DNA from 4 places in the Kosakonia oryzendophytica genome. Region 1 is predicted to be linked to each of the others. Evidence: predicted binding sites of a transcription regulator. Region 1 holds the regulator's gene; each other region holds the start of a gene.
The links. The regulator LexA, encoded in region 1, represses DNA repair genes until DNA is damaged. The targets are predictions, from matches to a motif close to TNCTGTATGTACATACAGNA.

Region 1 (4,177 bases):
TCCAGCACCTGCGCCAGCTCTGCTTTCTCCCAACGCAGGAACAACTCCGCTTTCAGCATCGGGTAGAGTAGCTCTACATGACGCAGAATTTCCTGTTGGGAAATGGCGCGATGCTGGGTCACGATAGCCGCCAGCAACGACGGCAGCATCAGCATATGCGCAATGTTGTTGCGGTAATAGGTCATCAACACGGCCTGTTCGCGCGGCAGAATGATGATATCGCCGATAGTATCTTTCTCGACTTCAAACTTGTTCATCTGCAACGCGTGATCGATAAGCTCACTGGCGCTGGCGGACGGCGTGGTTGAATCCGGCGAATAGGGCACATTACGCATGAGCTCAAGGTAGCAACTCAACTGCTCGGTTAACTGCTCCCGCGTCAGAGAGCGCTGACGCGATGCCAACAGTGCTGTACAGCACAAGTTCATGGCGTTAGCCGCACCCGCGTTGTTAATTCGTACCATCAGATCGGCGGCAATGCCGTTCACCGTCGGCGTTAACCATGCCGGACGGATAGCTTCAATCGGATCGATCGACTCGCGCCACTCCGGCACATGATGGTTCAGGTAGTTCATCAGCGAGATAGGCTCACCGAAATTCACATACCCCTGGCCCAGATTGCGCAGCTTGCTCAGGCCTCGCACCATCTGCAACAGACTCTCTTTCTCTTTCGTCGCCCCGCGCAGCTCTTTAGCGTAGGTGCCCACTTCCATCACGTGCTCATACCCGATGTAAATCGGCACCAGCGTGATAGGACGCGTACCGCCGCGCAGCATTGCCTGAATGGTCATCGACAGCGTACCGGTTTTTGGGTCCAACAAACGCCCGGTGCGGGAACGGCCGCCCTCGACAAAATATTCGACGGAATAACCGCGGCTAAACAGCTCACCCAGGTATTCACGAAACACGGTGGAATAGAGCTTATTGCCCTTAAAGGTACGGCGAATAAAGAACGCGCCCAGGCGGCGGAAAATCGGCCCGGCGGGCCAGAAATTCAGGTTAATGCCTGCGGCGATATGCGGCGGCACCAGCCCCTGGTGATAGAGCACGTACGACAGCAGCAGGTAGTCCATATGGCTGCGGTGGCAGGGCACATAGACAATCTCGTGACCATCATGGGCCAACTGGCGCACGCGCTCGGCGTTGTGCACATTAATGCCCTGATAGAGACGGTTCCAGGTGAAGCCGAGGATGCGGTCAGTCAGGCGGATCATCTCGTATGAGAAGTTCGCCGCGATCTCTTCCATCAATGCGATAGCATTTTGCTGCGCCTTATCGTGGGAGATTTTCTTGCTGCGCGCCTCATCTTCGACTGCTCGGGCAATTGCTTTGGATGAGAGCAGCTTATTAAACAGATCCTGACGCGCAGGCAGGCGCGGGCCAACTGCGGCAAGGCGTTGACGGGCGAAGTGCATACGCGCGACGCGTGCCAGTTTCTGCGCGATAATTTTGTCTGTGCCGTGTTCTGTCGCCATGCGACGCAATGAAACAGGCGGTGAAAAACGCACAAAGCTGTCGCGACCAAGCCAGGACACAGCGAAGAATTTCTGGATGCCGTTGAGCATGCGCAAAGGCGGGTTGACTTCGCCCTTCTCACGCCCGGGGGAGCGACCAAACATCACCGATACCGGTACCATTTGCACATCCAAATCCGGATGACTGCGGTGGAGATCCAGGTAATCATGGAACAGTTTGATGGATTCTTCTTTTGGCGTGTAATAGGTAAATACACGCGGCCCGCCGTGGATAAACACGTAACGCGGTAGCAGTGCGCCGTCGATTTCCAGCGGTTCCAGTGGGTCTGGCAACTCATGCGCCAGACACTGAGCGCGCAGCGTCATCAAGTCTGCCTTGGAGTTGTAAGGCAGCACATACATGATGGGACGTGAGGTATCGAGACCCAGTTCCTGTGCAGGTTCTGCGGGGATCGATTTACTTTTTACCAGCACGCTTAATGGTAAATTCAGTAATTTGTAGTAAATTCGTGGCCAGCCGGACATAAAGGATGTAAAGCCTCTGGGTTAATAGTGCCATTGCGCCGCAAGAATATCAGAAAGCGCGCATAATTTCTGTTGTACCTCTTCGTGCTTACATAGACATTGATGCTCATTAGATAAAAAGGTTCTTTTCATGGCCAATAATACCACTGGATTAACCCGGATCATTAAAGCGGCGGGCTATTCCTGGAAAGGCGTTCGTGCCGCATGGATAAATGAAGCGGCGTTTCGCCAGGAGGCCGTCGCGGTCGTGCTGGCCATTATTATTGCCTGCTGGCTCGATGTGGATCCCATCACGCGCGTACTGCTGATTGGTTCGGTATCGCTGGTAATGATCGTTGAAATCCTCAACAGTGCAATTGAAGCGGTGGTGGATCGGATTGGCGCGGAATTTCATGAACTTTCCGGGCGAGCGAAGGATATGGGGTCGGCAGCGGTGCTGATGTCTATCCTGCTGGCGCTGTTTACCTGGATCTCACTGCTCTGGTCGCATTTTCGATAACGCTTCCAGAATTCGATAACACTCTGGTTATTTGCTTAAATTTGGTTCCAAAATCACCTTTGACTGTATATACTCACAGCATAACTGTATATACACCCAGGGGGCGGAATGAAAGCATTAACGGCCAGGCAACAAGAGGTGTTCGATCTTATCCGCGATCGCATCTCCCAAACAGGTATGCCGCCGACACGTGCGGAAATCGCGCAACAATTGGGGTTCCGTTCCCCAAATGCGGCTGAAGAACACCTCAAAGCGCTGGCGCGCAAAGGGGTTATCGAAATCGTATCTGGCGCATCACGCGGTCTTCGCTTGCTGCTTGAAGAAGAAGACGATCTCGGACTGCCGCTGATCGGCCGCGTGGCCGCTGGTGAGCCGCTGCTGGCGCAGCAGCATATCGAAGGGCATTACCAGGTCGATCCTGCGCTCTTCAAACCGCATGCGGATTTCCTGTTGCGCGTGAGCGGAATGTCAATGAAAGACATCGGCATTATGGACGGCGACCTGCTCGCGGTGCATAAAACGCAGGATGTACGCAACGGCCAGGTCGTTGTGGCGCGTATTGAAGACGAAGTGACCGTTAAACGTCTGAAAAAACAGGGCAACACAGTTGAACTGTTACCGGAAAACAATGAGTTTTCCCCGATTGTTGTTGATCTGCGCGATCAAAACTTCACCATTGAAGGACTGGCGGTAGGCGTCATTCGCAATGGCGAGTGGCTGTAACGCCTCCCTTATTCGCTGCGGTGCTGTTTTACGCTCCGCAGCGTTAATGCCTTTCCCCGATCGATTCTGACGCTGCTATGCCGCTGCTGACTGCATCCGACAAAGCGCTGTGGCGACTTGCCCTGCCAATGATCTTCTCCAATATCACTGTCCCGTTGCTGGGGCTGGTGGATACGGCAGTGGTCGGGCATCTGGATAGCGCAGTCTATCTGGGTGGTGTGGCCATCGGCGCGACAGCGACCAGCTTCCTGTTTATGCTGCTGCTGTTTCTGCGAATGAGCACCACCGGGCTCACGGCTCAGGCATACGGTGCGAAAAATGCGCCTGCGCTGGCTCGGGCGTTAGTGCAGCCACTGCTGCTGGCGATGGGCGCTGGCGTGCTGATTACACTCTTACGCGTGCCACTTATCGATCTGGCGTTGCACATTACCGGCGGCAGCGCTGCGGTGCTGGAGCAGGCGCGGCGCTTCCTTGATATCCGCTGGTTAAGTGCTCCGGCATCGCTCGGTAACCTGGTGCTGCTGGGATGGCTTTTGGGCGTGCAGTATGCCCGCGCACCGGTGATCTTGCTGGTGGTGGGCAACGTTCTCAATATTGTGCTTGATGTCTGGTTGGTGATGGGGCTGGGCATGAACGTTCAGGGAGCGGCATTAGCAACGGTGGTGGCGGAGTACGCGACCTTTGCGCTCGGCCTGTTGATGGCACGACGTGTGCTGGTTATGCGCGGTATCACCTTCCCGGTGCTGAAGGCGGCCTGGCGCGGCGGCCTTGGACGCTTGCTGGCGCTTAATCGGGACATCATGCTGCGCTCGTTATTGTTACAGCTCTGCTTTGGTTCGATAACCGTGTTCGGCGCGCGTCTTGGCGGCGAAACCGTGGCGGCGAATGCGGTGCTGATGATGTTTCTGACGTTCACTGCCTATGCGCTGGACGGGTTCGCTTATGCAGTGGAAGC
Region 2 (4,177 bases), 680 kb from region 1:
ATCGAAAAAGAGATGGTTAAAGCTTAATTAATAAGGCTATTTTATTTGCCATTTTGACACCGGGCAGTGCCCGAAATCCTCACGTACTGCATGTACGCTCCGGTTTCTGTGCGCTGTCCGTGCCCAAACTGACTGCAACAATTACGCCTTCTCTGGTAAGGGCGCTGTGTGGGGGTGTGTATGTGCGAACTGCTCGGGATGAGCGCCAATGTGCCAACCGATATTTGCTTTAGTTTTACCGGGCTTGTTCAGCGTGGCGGCGGCACCGGGCCGCACAAAGATGGCTGGGGCATCACCTTCTATGAAGGCAAAGGCTGTCGCACGTTTAAAGATCCGCAACCCAGCTTTAATTCCCCCATCGCTAAACTGGTGCAGGACTACCCCATTAAGTCCTGCTCAGTGATAGCCCATATTCGGCAGGCCAACCGTGGCGAAGTGGCGCTGGAAAATACCCATCCGTTTACCCGCGAACTGTGGGGCCGTAACTGGACCTATGCCCATAACGGGCAGCTTACCGGGTATAAGTCTCTGGAAACCGGTAATTTTCGTCCGGTGGGAGAGACAGACAGTGAAAAAGCTTTCTGCTGGTTGTTGCATAAGTTAACGGAGCGTTACCCGCGTACGCCGGGCAATATGGCTGCGGTCTTTAAGTTCATTGCGGCACTGGCGACGGAACTGCGGCAGAAGGGTGTTTTCAATATGCTGCTGTCGGACGGACGCTATGTGATGGCGTTTTGTTCCACCAATTTGTTTTGGATCACGCGTCGCGCGCCGTTTGGTGTGGCGAAACTGTTGGATCAGGATGTGGAAATCGATTTTCAGCGGGAAACCACACCCAACGATGTGGTTACCGTGATTGCCACACAACCGCTAACCGGCAATGAAACCTGGCACAAGATTATGCCAGGTGAGTGGGCGTTATTTTGCCTGGGGGAGCGTGTAGTTTGACGCCAGCTGCGGCTGCGTCGACGTGTTGAGCGGTTTGTTTACAACGTAGCGGCCATCCACGACCGAGACTACCGGCGGCTGGTGGGTGGCGGCGAAATAGTCGTAGCCGGGCTTCAACTGCTTCCAGAAATCCGCATAGGTTGAATATTTATGACGCTGCATGTTGGCATCAGTCATGCGGAACGGATAAATGCTCAACTGCACATTCGGTTGCCCGAATACCAGCGCGGCGGTGACAAACTGGAAGATCTCGTCGATGCTTGAGTCCGTCATGGCATAGCAGCCAATCGAAACGCAGGCACCGTGAATCATCAGGTATTTGCCTTCATAGCCATGAGCGCGGTCATAATTGTTCGGAAAACCAATATTGATGGCTTTATAAAAACGGCTGTCCGGCTTGAGCTGGCTGCGCTGCACGGAGTAAAACCCCTCCGGGCTTTTAAAATCGCCCTGGCGCTGTTTGGGACCTAACCCGCCGGAGTAGTTACAAATTTTATAGCTGTCCAGCAACTGGTACTGCTCGCCCATTTTGACGTAAAGATCAAGGGTGCGCTCTTCTTTGAAGATTTGGATATAAACCGGCGACCCCATCAACTGCTGCTTATATTCTTTGCTGACCGGCGTGATTGAACCATTGCTGCTCACCAGGCCAGCAAACGAGACGCACGGAATCAGAAGCATCGCAATAAATAATGCGATTTTGCGCATACTACTTGTTTCCTTGATAAAGCTAATACCACATTGCCAGGACGGCAAAAGACGCCCAAAATTCAGACTATTCTGTTTTGGAGCGCCCACATTAGCATTACGGCATTTTTTCGCAAGCCCCAATACACGTCATCCTTCACGCTACCTCTTTGTTGGCCGCGCCTTCGCACCCCGGTCACTGACTTGTGTCAGCTCCCGGGGATACTCAGTCTTGCCGCCGCGATGTAGCGCGAATGATTTTGTGTATAACACGTCACTCTTCCGCTACCTCTTTGTTGGCCGCGCCTTCGCACCCCGGTCATTGACTTGTGTCAGCTCCCGGGGATACTCAGTCTTGCCGCCGCGATGTAGCGCGAATGATTTTGTGTATTACAGGTCACTCTTCCGCTACCTCTTTGTTGGCCGCGCCTTCGCACCCCGGTCATTGACTTGTGTCAGCTCCCGGGGATACTCAGCCTTGCCGCCGCGATGTAGCGCGAATGATTTTGTGTATAACACGTCACTCTTCCGCTACCTCTTTGTTGGCCTTTCGCCAAGCTGTCGCGCAACGGATTGTGTATTCGTTTGCCGTTTGCTTGCCGGTTATTCTGGCCGTATAAGCGTTGAATTAATAGCGAGATCGTGATTTTCCTCCCCGTTTTTCGCCCTGGCTTCTCATTTCATTTGAATGTGCTGTATACTTATCCAGTGTTCTGTGAGGGCGTACGCATGCGCAAAATCATTCATGTCGATATGGACTGCTTTTTCGCGGCGGTAGAAATGCGCGATAACCCGGCCCTGCGCGATATTCCCATCGCCATTGGCGGCAGCCGTGTTAAACGTGGCGTTATCAGCACCGCCAATTATCCGGCGCGCAAATTCGGCGTACGTAGCGCCATGCCAACGGCGATGGCATTAAAACTCTGTCCGCACCTCACCTTGTTACCGGGTCGTTTCGATGCCTATAAAGAAGCCTCCAACCAAATCCGTGAGATTTTTTCCCGTTACACTGCGCTTATCGAACCACTTTCGCTGGATGAAGCCTATCTCGATGTGACCGACAGCCCGCACTGCCACGGCTCGGCAACGCTGATGGCGCAGGAGATCCGCCAGGCTATTTTTAACGAGACGCAGCTCACCGCCTCCGCGGGCGTCGCGCCGGTAAAATTTCTTGCCAAGATCGCCTCCGATCTCAATAAACCCAACGGGCAATATGTGATCACGCCAGCGGAGGTGCCCGCGTTTTTGCGTACGCTGTCGCTCAGCAAAATCCCGGGTGTCGGAAAAGTGTCGGCGGCAAAGCTGGAAAGCATGGGGCTGCGCACCTGCGAGGATGTGCAAAACAGCGATCTGGCCATGTTGCTCAAACGCTTTGGCAAGTTTGGTCGCATATTATGGGAACGCAGCCAGGGGATTGATGAGCGGGAAATAAACAGTGAGCGCCTGCGTAAATCGGTCGGCGTGGAACGTACGCTGGCGGAGGATATTCACCACTGGGAAGAGTGCGAGGCGATTATTGAGCATTTATATCCCGAGCTGGAAAGACGGCTGGCGAAAGTCAAACCGGATCTGTTAATTGCCCGCCAGGGGGTAAAACTGAAATTTAATGATTTTCAGCTCACGACTCAGGAGCATGTCTGGCCGCGTTTAAATAAAGAGGATCTGCTGGCAACGGCGCGTAAAACCTGGGATGAGCGCCGCAGCGGGCGTGGTGTCCGGCTGGTGGGGCTGCATGTCACTCTGCTCGATCCCCAACTTGAGCGGCAACTGGTGTTAGGTCTATAAAAACTACCATAAATAACGGTAGCAATTTAATATTGGCTTCTCTATCATCCCCGGCGTTTATTCATTCCACGTTACTGCAAAGGAGGTTCACCATGACACACCATGCCCTGATTTCTCTTTGCAGACCTTTCCAGGATTAATTCTCCGTCATATTGCCCCTGGTTACGTCTGCCAATTCCTTTTATTTTTCTGCATATGGATTGGTATATGGGCAATTCTATTTGTCATATCTCAGAAGCAATTTCGTATATTGCTTCAGAAAATCTTTGGATCGAAGGTTCAGCGATTCAACAATTACAAACCACGGCTGCATTGCCGGGTATGATCCGTGTGGTGGGGATGCCGGATCTGCACCCTGGGCGCGGCTACCCCATTGGCGCGGCGTTTTTTTCCACTGGGCGTTTTTACCCGGCGCTGGTGGGTAATGATATTGGCTGCGGCATGGCGCTGTGGCAAACGGACTTACCGCTGCGTAAATACAACGCCGATAAGCTGGAAAAACGGCTTGGCGCATTGGGCGATACCGCCATGCCTGAGTGGCTGGACAACGTTGTCCCGCAGGCATTTCAGACGCATCCGTACCGCGCTGCGTTGGGCTCAATTGGCGGCGGCAACCACTTTGCCGAATTGCAGCAGATAGACAGCGTGACGGATGCCGTGACGTTCGCACAATATGGGCTCAACGATCGGCAGTTGCTGCTGCTGGCGCACAGTGGCTCACGGGGGTTGGGGCAGGCGATCCTGCGTCGTCACATCG
Region 3 (4,177 bases), 2.5 Mb from region 1:
CGACGCCATCACCTCATGCCCATAGCGGTTTTCTTGTTGAAGATAGTCCAGAACGTCTGGCTGGGAACGCGAGTCGTCCCGCAGCCAGTAATAATCATCGATACGTGTATCACCATGCACAGTCAGGGCATGGGGGATTCTTTTCGCTTTCGGCGGCATAGCACTGTTCTTTTTAGTTTTACATACCTATAAGGGTGGCAAAACCCGCGCGCGATGCAAGCGAAACGTAGCAGTTGTTATTGCGGGAGAGCATGTTTTTGTTGCTTAAGATCCTCTTCAATCCCTTCACGCACATCGGCAGGGATTTTTAGCGCATCGCCCAACGCGTTAAGGTAACTGCGCTCCATAAAGTGATCGATATCGATAACAGCGCAACTGAGGAAATAGATTTCCAACGCTTCTTCTTCGTTTTTGACACCCCGCGCCAGCCGTTCAGGCTCAAGAGGCTGCTCAATGGCCTGCGCGATTAGCGCCCGTCCCTGCTCTTCCACGCCTGCTTCTCGAAGTTGTTGTTCGATAGCCGCGCGTTCCTTGTCATCGATATGACCATCACTTTTGGCTGCAAAGACCAGTGCCAGGATCAGGCGTTCTGTGCGCACATCCAACGGTGAATGGTGTTGACCAAACTGGGGCTCACCCTGGTGAGCATCACGGATACGATCTTTGTATTTATTCCACAGCACGCTGCCGGCTACCGCACCACCGCCAACCAGCAAGGCGCTGGTACCGTATTTGGCCAGAAGTTTACGCGATGATTTACTGGCAACCAGCAGTCCGGCAAGACCACCCAGCGCACCGGGTACCAGCAGTTTGCTTAACCCCTGCGCGTCTGAGGAAGAAGATACTGCTCCGCCTTTCTGACCAAGCAGCGACTGTAATTGATTTAACCAACTCATGATGTCCCTCGCCTACTGATAATGGTGCGCTCAGAGTAAGCGAGGGGATGTCAGGAAATGTCTGACTCTGCAAAAGATGGGAAAATTGTGTCAGTCAGGTTGTGGTTGATAGTCCGCCGTACCGGCCTTGCAGTCGATCACCACTTTATAGTGGATATCAGTGCTTTTCCCGCGTACGGTTAACGGTACAGCCCATTTATCGCCCTTGCCGACAATATCCTTGGTGCTGATCCAGGCCACAGGATCAGCCTGTCCAAGTTTTTTTTGATCGTCTGCCCAACGAACAATGCGATTTTGCAAATAGTCACGCTTAACGCTGGCGGCAATGCCTTCAGCGTTAAGCCCCTCGCACGAGGGAAACTTCACCGACTTATCGTTAGCGGCATGCGCCGCTGCACTGCCCGCCAGCAAAAGAAAGCTGGCGAAAACCCCTGCTATTTTCATGCTTATCTCCTGGTTTTTACCCCTTCAAAGCATGGTACAAATTACAGGCAGTGCAAGATCAGGCAACTTTCGCGCGTTTGGCTGCGCTTTTAATGTCGACGGTGTCTGTCGGCTCACTCTCCACATCCGCCGCCGGTGACATTTCAGGTTCCTGTGCCTCTGTTCCAGGCAATTTGCCGGACTTAAGGATGCTGCTAAGTGCGTCTTTTTGTTCGGCAAGCCACAGCGCCATTTGGTCACGTGTTTCGTCTTCCAGTGTGACCGGACCTGCGCCTAACCAGTCACCCAGAACTTCCGCCAGATCAAGCATCTTATCGTAAGCATCCGCTTCCTTTTTGCTGGCAAAAGACATTTTTTCCTCACCTTCTCTAATGACTACGTATTTAACTTCTACCGCCATGATGCAGCCTCATTTAACTGTTTATTTATACAGTATAGTAGCGCGATGAAAAAACCATCGCAAGTGATAAAAGACAGACGCAAACGTTTTCGTTTATACTGCGCGCAGATTTTTTCCCAACGGTAAGCTGCTATGACTCTTTTAGGTACTGCGCTGCGCCCTGCAGCAACTCGCGTGATGTTACTCGGTTCCGGCGAACTGGGCAAAGAAGTGGCCATTGAGTGCCAACGTCTCGGCATCGAAGTGATTGCCGTTGACCGCTATGCCGATGCCCCGGCAATGCATGTCGCCCACCGTTCGCATGTTATTAATATGCTGGATGGAGAGGCGCTGAAAGCGCTGGTAGCGCAAGAAAAACCCCATTTCATTGTGCCGGAAATCGAAGCCATCGCCACCGATACGCTGATTGAACTGGAAGCACAAGGCCAGCACGTTGTCCCCTGTGCGCGTGCTGCAAAGCTGACAATGAACCGTGAGGGCATTCGTCGTCTCGCGGCGGAAGAACTCCAGCTTCCGACGTCCAGTTACCGTTTTGCTGACAGTGAAGCCGCATTCCATCAGGCGGTTGAAGAGATTGGGTTGCCGTGTATTGTTAAGCCGGTTATGAGTTCATCTGGCAAAGGCCAGAGCTTTATTAAAAGTACTGACCAGTTAGCTAAAGCCTGGGAATATGCACAACAAGGCGGCCGTGCCGGAGCCGGTCGCGTGATTGTCGAAGGCGTGGTCCACTTTGATTTTGAAATCACGCTTTTGACAGTCAGCGCGGTGGATGGCGTGCATTTTTGCGCTCCCATTGGCCACCGTCAGGAAGACGGGGATTATCGTGAATCCTGGCAGCCGCAGCAGATGTCCACCGTCGCGCTGCAACGCGCGGAAGAGATTGCCCGCAAAGTCGTCCTGGCGCTCGGTGGTCACGGTCTGTTTGGCGTGGAGTTATTCGTGTGTGGCGATGAAGTCATCTTCAGCGAAGTCTCTCCGCGACCGCATGATACCGGTATGGTTACGCTGATTTCGCAGGATCTCTCCGAGTTCGCGCTGCACGTGCGCGCCTTCCTCGGCTTGCCTGTTGGCGACATCCGCCAGTATGGCCCGTCTGCTTCGGCGGTCATCCTGCCGCGTTTGAGCAGCCGGAATGTGACCTTCGATAACGTGCATGAAGCGGTGGGCGCTGGTGTGCAGTTGCGCCTGTTCGGCAAACCGGAAATCGACGGCTCCCGTCGACTGGGCGTCGCGCTGGCGACGGGCGAGAATGTCGAAACCGCCGTACAACGGGCGATTACGGCAGCGAAGACCGTTAACGTTCAGGGATAAAAAAAGCCCGCCAGCAGTAACGCTGAGCGGGCTTTATGGCTGGCGGGGTTAGACCCGCCGCACGGTTACTGCTTCGCGCCTTCTACCGCTTCACGTGCCAGTTTAGTGATGCGGTCATAATCACCTGCTTCCAGCGCATCTGCCGGCACCAACCAGGAACCGCCGATGCACAGCACACTTTTCAGCGCCAGGTAGTCACGGTAGTTTGCCGGAGAAATCCCGCCAGTCGGGCAGAAACGCACATGCGCAAACGGACCGGCAATGGCTTGCAGCGCTTTGGTGCCGCCATTCGCTTCAGCCGGGAAAAATTTAAACTCTTTCAGACCGTAGTCCATGCCCAGCATCAGTTCGGAAACGGTGCTGATACCCGGGATCAGCGGGATTGAGCCTTCCGTTGCGGCCTTCAGCAGCGGTTCGGTCAGACCCGGGCTGATGGCGAACTGCGCACCCGCAGCGGTCACTTCCGCCAGTTGCTGCGGGTTCAGCACGGTGCCCGCACCAACAATCGCGTCCGGCACTTCTTTAGCAATCGCACGGATAGCGTCTATGGCACAAGCGGTGCGCAGAGTCACTTCCAGAACGCGAACGCCTCCGGCAACCAGCGCTTTCGCCATCGGCACCGCGTGTTCCAGTTTGTTCACTACGATCACCGGCACAACCGGGCCAGTTTTCAGGATTGTTTCTGCACTCGTTTTCCAGTTTTTCATCAGGTTTTTCTCTCGCCAGAACTAAAATCGTGTCGTCTTAAAAAGTGATACAGGTTGCGCCCTGCTCCGCCCCGGAAAGTTTCTCCCGCAGTGCGCCGAACATTTCGCGCCCTGTGCCCACGCGCATCGCGCTCAGGTCAGGAATATGTGGTTGACGTGCGGCAAGTTCGTTTTCATCCACCAGCAGCGTTAATTCTCCCGTCTGCCCGTTGACCCGGATGATATCGCCATCACGCACTTTCGCCAGCAATCCACCATCATAAGCCTCTGGTGTTACGTGGATCGCCGACGGCACTTTACCCGATGCACCTGAGAGCCGTCCATCGGTTACTAAAGCTATTTTGAAACGGCGGTCCAATAATACACCAAGTGGCGGCATGAGTTTATGTAATTCTGGCATTCCGTTCGCTTTTGGCCCC
Region 4 (4,177 bases), 1.3 Mb from region 1:
GCCGCATGCGAGTTGGCAGCGCCATCGCGCACTACCACCCCGACAAGCCGGTCGTGCGGCAACTCAGCAAGCGTCGTAGCGGACAGTTCATCCGCCACAAGAATGAAGCGTTCCGGCCAGCTATTCGGCCCGGAAATTGAATCATCAAGATGGAACAGCAGTCGCTGCCCCAGGGTGCGTAAATCTCCCGAGCGCTCTTTCAGGTAGCCGTCGGTAAGTGCAGCAAACTGCTCAGCGAAACGTTCAATCACCGTTTTCACCGCCCACTCCGCGACCACGCCCCGGTCGACTTCCTCAAACAGTTCGCGGCGCAGACGCGCATCGGAAAGCAAGTGCGAGTAGAGGTCGAAAATCGCCGCCGTTTCTTTCTGCGCACCAGCGGAGAAACGTTTGCTATAACGACGGAACTCGTTAGCGGCTTCTTCAAGCGCAGCAGTCAGCCTTTCCCTTTCGAGGGTAGTGTCCAGCGTTGAGGCCTGATAGACCTGCTCCATCAGCGGCAACGTTTCATCTACCCACCCTTCGGCGATTGCCACACCAGGAGAGGCAGGGAGCGCACGAATGCGCGTCTGGCGATATTGACCAAACAACGCGTTTAATTGGGACTGGGAGAGAATTGCCGCCACCTGCGTGGCGAGCGTCACCAGAAAGGACTCTTCACTTTCATCGTACTGGCGCAGCTCACGCTGCTGAACCACCAGTACACCAAGCAACTGACGGCGCTGAATAATAGGTACACCAAGAAAGGCGCGAAAACGCTCCTCTTTCACCGCGGGAATATATTTAAAGCTGGGGTGCTTCTGCGCATCGGCAAGGTTGATAGGTTCCGCCAGCCTGCCGACCAGACCGACAATCCCTTGATCAAATGCGAGTGTGACAGTACGACCACGCGGTTTTTTCAAACCGCGCGTCGCCATCAGGTAAAAGCAACGTCTGTCGTGATCTGCGAGATAGACCGAGCACACCTCGGTTTCCATCGCCAGGCAAACGTCGGTAACCAGTATTTCCAGCGCTTCGTTAAGGCGCGGCGCGCTGGCGACTTTCTCAACTATTTCTCGCAGTCGGGTGAGCATGATGTGGGTGGCTTAACCTCGTTTACGTCGCCATGCAGGCGCATTCTGCGGCTTAGGAGGCGTTTCCTGAAGCAGCATGACCGCGCTTGCGAATTCTTTCATCACCCGCCGGTAGACGTCGCGTTTAAACGACACTACCTGACGAACAGGATACCAATAGCTTACCCAGCGCCAGCCATCAAATTCAGGCGTACTACTGGCTTGCATATTGATGTCGGCATCGTTACCGACCAATTGCAGAAGAAACCACTTTTGTTTCTGGCCGATACATACCGGCTTTGTGTCCCAACGCACCAAACGTTTCGGCAACTTGTAACGCAACCAGTTACGGGTAGAAGCAAGGATACGAACATCTTTACGACTTAAGCCCACTTCCTCGAACAGTTCCCGGTACATTGCCTGTTCCGGGGATTCTCCAGGGTTGATCCCCCCCTGGGGGAATTGCCATGAATGTTGTCCAAAGCGCCTGGCCCACATCACCTGGCCCTGGCGGTTACAGATTACGATTCCAACATTTGGGCGGTAGCCATCGTCATCAATCACCGGACTACCTCAAAATAAATCTGAATGAAGCGATTGTTTCACACTCGTGCATAACGGTAAACCACTCTATTACAGGGACACGGACGGATAACAATTGAATAACTCACAGTTATCGTCAGAGTTATAAACAGCGCTCGCCTCCGCCAACGGGTTTTATTCACCTTTTCTGTGGATAGAGTTGTGAAGAAGTGTGGAATTACCCAGGGAAAACCCGGAACAGTCTGAATAACTCGTGATGGACCTGTAAAAATAAAATACAGTAATTCATTGAGTTACAGTGTTTATCAACCTTTTCCTCGGACGTAGTGTGATGATCATCACTCTTCGGATCCTGTCGCTGATGAAAGATCGAACAGAGCCGTTTTTATCCACAGATTATGCCAATAAGTTAGGCACATTTTGTGCAGAAATTCGATTTTCGTCGCACGTCAAGGCTGTAAATTGAAACAGTAGTGGGGCTTTTCCCCAGTTATCCCACTTTTCTGTGGATAACAGGGTGTAAGATCCTGTTTATTGTCAGTGACCAGATTTGGAAAACCGATCACACTGTTGCGCAACGCCTGATCGATGAAAATAAATTACCTTATAAATCATCGCATTGCTTAGCCAGCATGGAAAAAGGTAAACTGCACAGATGCAGTGCAAAACTGCCGTCTGTTTTTTAACCAAAAGGTTTTTAGCATGTCCGCGTTAGCTCCACTGACAACACCTCCGGAAACAGAAGCTCAGTTGCTGGCTCAGGCGCAGCGCCTGGCAGGCTACTCACTGGGAGAACTGGCGGCAAAGGCAGGGTTGCCCGTTCCCCGCGATCTCAAACGAGATAAAGGGTGGACGGGTGTGTTGCTCGAGCTGTGGTTAGGCGCAAGCGCAGGCAGCAAACCGGAACAGGACTTTGCAGCGTTGGGCGTCGAATTGAAAACGATCCCTGTAGACAGTCAGGGACGCCCGCTGGAAACAACGTTTGTTTGCGTCGCGCCGTTGACCGGCAACAGTGGCGTGGTGTGGGAAACCAGTCACGTTCGCCATAAACTCAAGCGTGTCTTATGGATCCCTATCGAAGGATCGCGGGAAATACCGGTGGCAGAACGCCGGGTTGGCTCGCCCCTGCTCTGGAGCCCGAACGAAGACGAAGAACGGCAGTTACGTCTCGACTGGGAAGAGTTGATGGACCTGATCGTGTTAGGGAGAGTCACCCGTATTACCGCGCGTCACGGCGAAGTGATGCAGTTACGCCCGAAGGCGGCCAACAGCAAAGCACTCACCGAAGCGATCGGCGAGCATGGCGAACGGATCCTCACCTTACCCCGCGGTTTTTATCTGAAAAAGAACTTCACCAGTGCCCTGCTGGCTCGTCATTTTTTACTCTCCGGATATTAAATTTTTGCCACAGCAACGCTGGCGCTTATAATTAGCGCTTCTTTTTTTTGGCAGGACTTTGCTTAAATGTTATTTGCATGGATAACCGACCCCAACGCCTGGCTGGCGCTCGGAACATTGACGCTACTGGAGATCGTTCTCGGGATCGACAATATTATTTTCCTCTCTCTGGTCGTCGCCAAACTTCCCACTGCACAACGTAATCACGCACGTCGCCTTGGGCTTGCAGCGGCAATGATCATGCGCCTGTTACTGCTGGCGTCTATTGCTTGGGTGACCAGGCTGACGCACCCACTGTTCAGCGTGTTTGATCACAACGTTTCCGCCCGCGATTTGATTCTTTTTCTCGGCGGCTTGTTCCTGATCTGGAAAGCAAGCAAAGAGATCCACGAATCGATCGAGGGGGAAGAAGAAGGGTTGAAGACCAATGTGCACTCTTTCCTTGGCGCTATCGTGCAAATCATGCTGCTGGATATCATTTTCAGCCTTGATTCCGTGATCACCGCCGTGGGCCTGTCGGATCATCTGTTCATCATGATGGCCGCCGTGGTGATTGCCGTTGGCGTAATGATGTTTGCTGCGCGGCCGATCGGCGAATTTGTTGATCGCCATCCGTCGGTCAAAATGCTGGCATTGTCGTTTCTGATCCTTGTTGGCTTTACGCTGATCCTGGAAAGCGTCTCTATACATGTGCCGAAAGGCTATATCTACTTTGCGATGTTCTTCTCCATTGCCGTTGAAACGCTCAACCTGATGCGTAACAAGAAGAATCCGCTGTAATGTTCACGCTTCCTCTTCGGAGGAAGCGTTCTTCGCTGTTCCTCTCTCCTCATCCTCTCTTTTCAGATCTTTTCAGATAATCCCGCTTTTTCATCACCCGATCGCACGTTATTACTAGACTTGTGTATGACAGGCCGTGAGAGGGGCAGGATGATGAAAAAATGGGCAGTGCTGATTTCCGCAGTGGGACTGGTTTTTGCTGTTTCCGGATGCAGCAGCGATTATGTTATGGCGACAAAAGATGGCAGGATGATCCTGACGCAAGGTAAACCAGAAATTGATGATGAGACCGGGCTGGTCAGCTACCACGATCAGCAAGGCAATAAAATGCAGATTAACCGTGATGACATATCCCAGATTATTGAGCGCTAAGAAATCCCTATAAAGGTCAGTAACCTGCTGGC

Region 2: the regulator LexA is predicted to act here: its motif matches at 2,327-2,346, upstream of dinB (DNA polymerase IV).
Region 3: the regulator LexA is predicted to act here: its motif matches at 1,756-1,775, upstream of O9K67_RS10395 (YebG family protein).
Region 4: the regulator LexA is predicted to act here: its motif matches at 2,049-2,068, upstream of mutH (DNA mismatch repair endonuclease MutH).

Annotation. Positions count from the first base shown of each region.
Region 1 is NZ_CP115659.1:4,772,885-4,777,061, reverse strand. It holds gene plsB (glycerol-3-phosphate 1-O-acyltransferase PlsB) at 1-2,000, opposite strand, end outside; gene O9K67_RS23010 (diacylglycerol kinase) at 2,131-2,499, shown strand; gene lexA (transcriptional repressor LexA) at 2,608-3,222, shown strand; gene dinF (MATE family efflux transporter DinF) at 3,300-4,177, shown strand, end outside.
Region 2 is NZ_CP115659.1:4,088,578-4,092,754, reverse strand. It holds gene lpcA (D-sedoheptulose 7-phosphate isomerase) at 1-27, shown strand, start outside; gene O9K67_RS19820 (class II glutamine amidotransferase) at 181-948, shown strand; gene dpaA (peptidoglycan meso-diaminopimelic acid protein amidase) at 919-1,656, opposite strand; gene dinB (DNA polymerase IV) at 2,365-3,420, shown strand; gene O9K67_RS19805 (RNA ligase RtcB family protein) at 3,628-4,177, shown strand, end outside.
Region 3 is NZ_CP115659.1:2,121,004-2,125,180, reverse strand. It holds gene ptrB (oligopeptidase B) at 1-159, opposite strand, end outside; gene O9K67_RS10405 (tellurite resistance TerB family protein) at 237-899, opposite strand; gene yebF (protein YebF) at 987-1,340, opposite strand; gene O9K67_RS10395 (YebG family protein) at 1,399-1,740, opposite strand; gene purT (formate-dependent phosphoribosylglycinamide formyltransferase) at 1,873-3,051, shown strand; gene kdgA (bifunctional 4-hydroxy-2-oxoglutarate aldolase/2-dehydro-3-deoxy-phosphogluconate aldolase) at 3,117-3,758, opposite strand; gene edd (phosphogluconate dehydratase) at 3,796-4,177, opposite strand, start outside.
Region 4 is NZ_CP115659.1:953,307-957,483, reverse strand. It holds gene ptsP (phosphoenolpyruvate--protein phosphotransferase) at 1-1,073, opposite strand, end outside; gene rppH (RNA pyrophosphohydrolase) at 1,086-1,616, opposite strand; gene mutH (DNA mismatch repair endonuclease MutH) at 2,298-2,993, shown strand; gene O9K67_RS04595 (TerC family protein) at 3,060-3,773, shown strand; gene O9K67_RS04590 (YgdI/YgdR family lipoprotein) at 3,927-4,145, shown strand.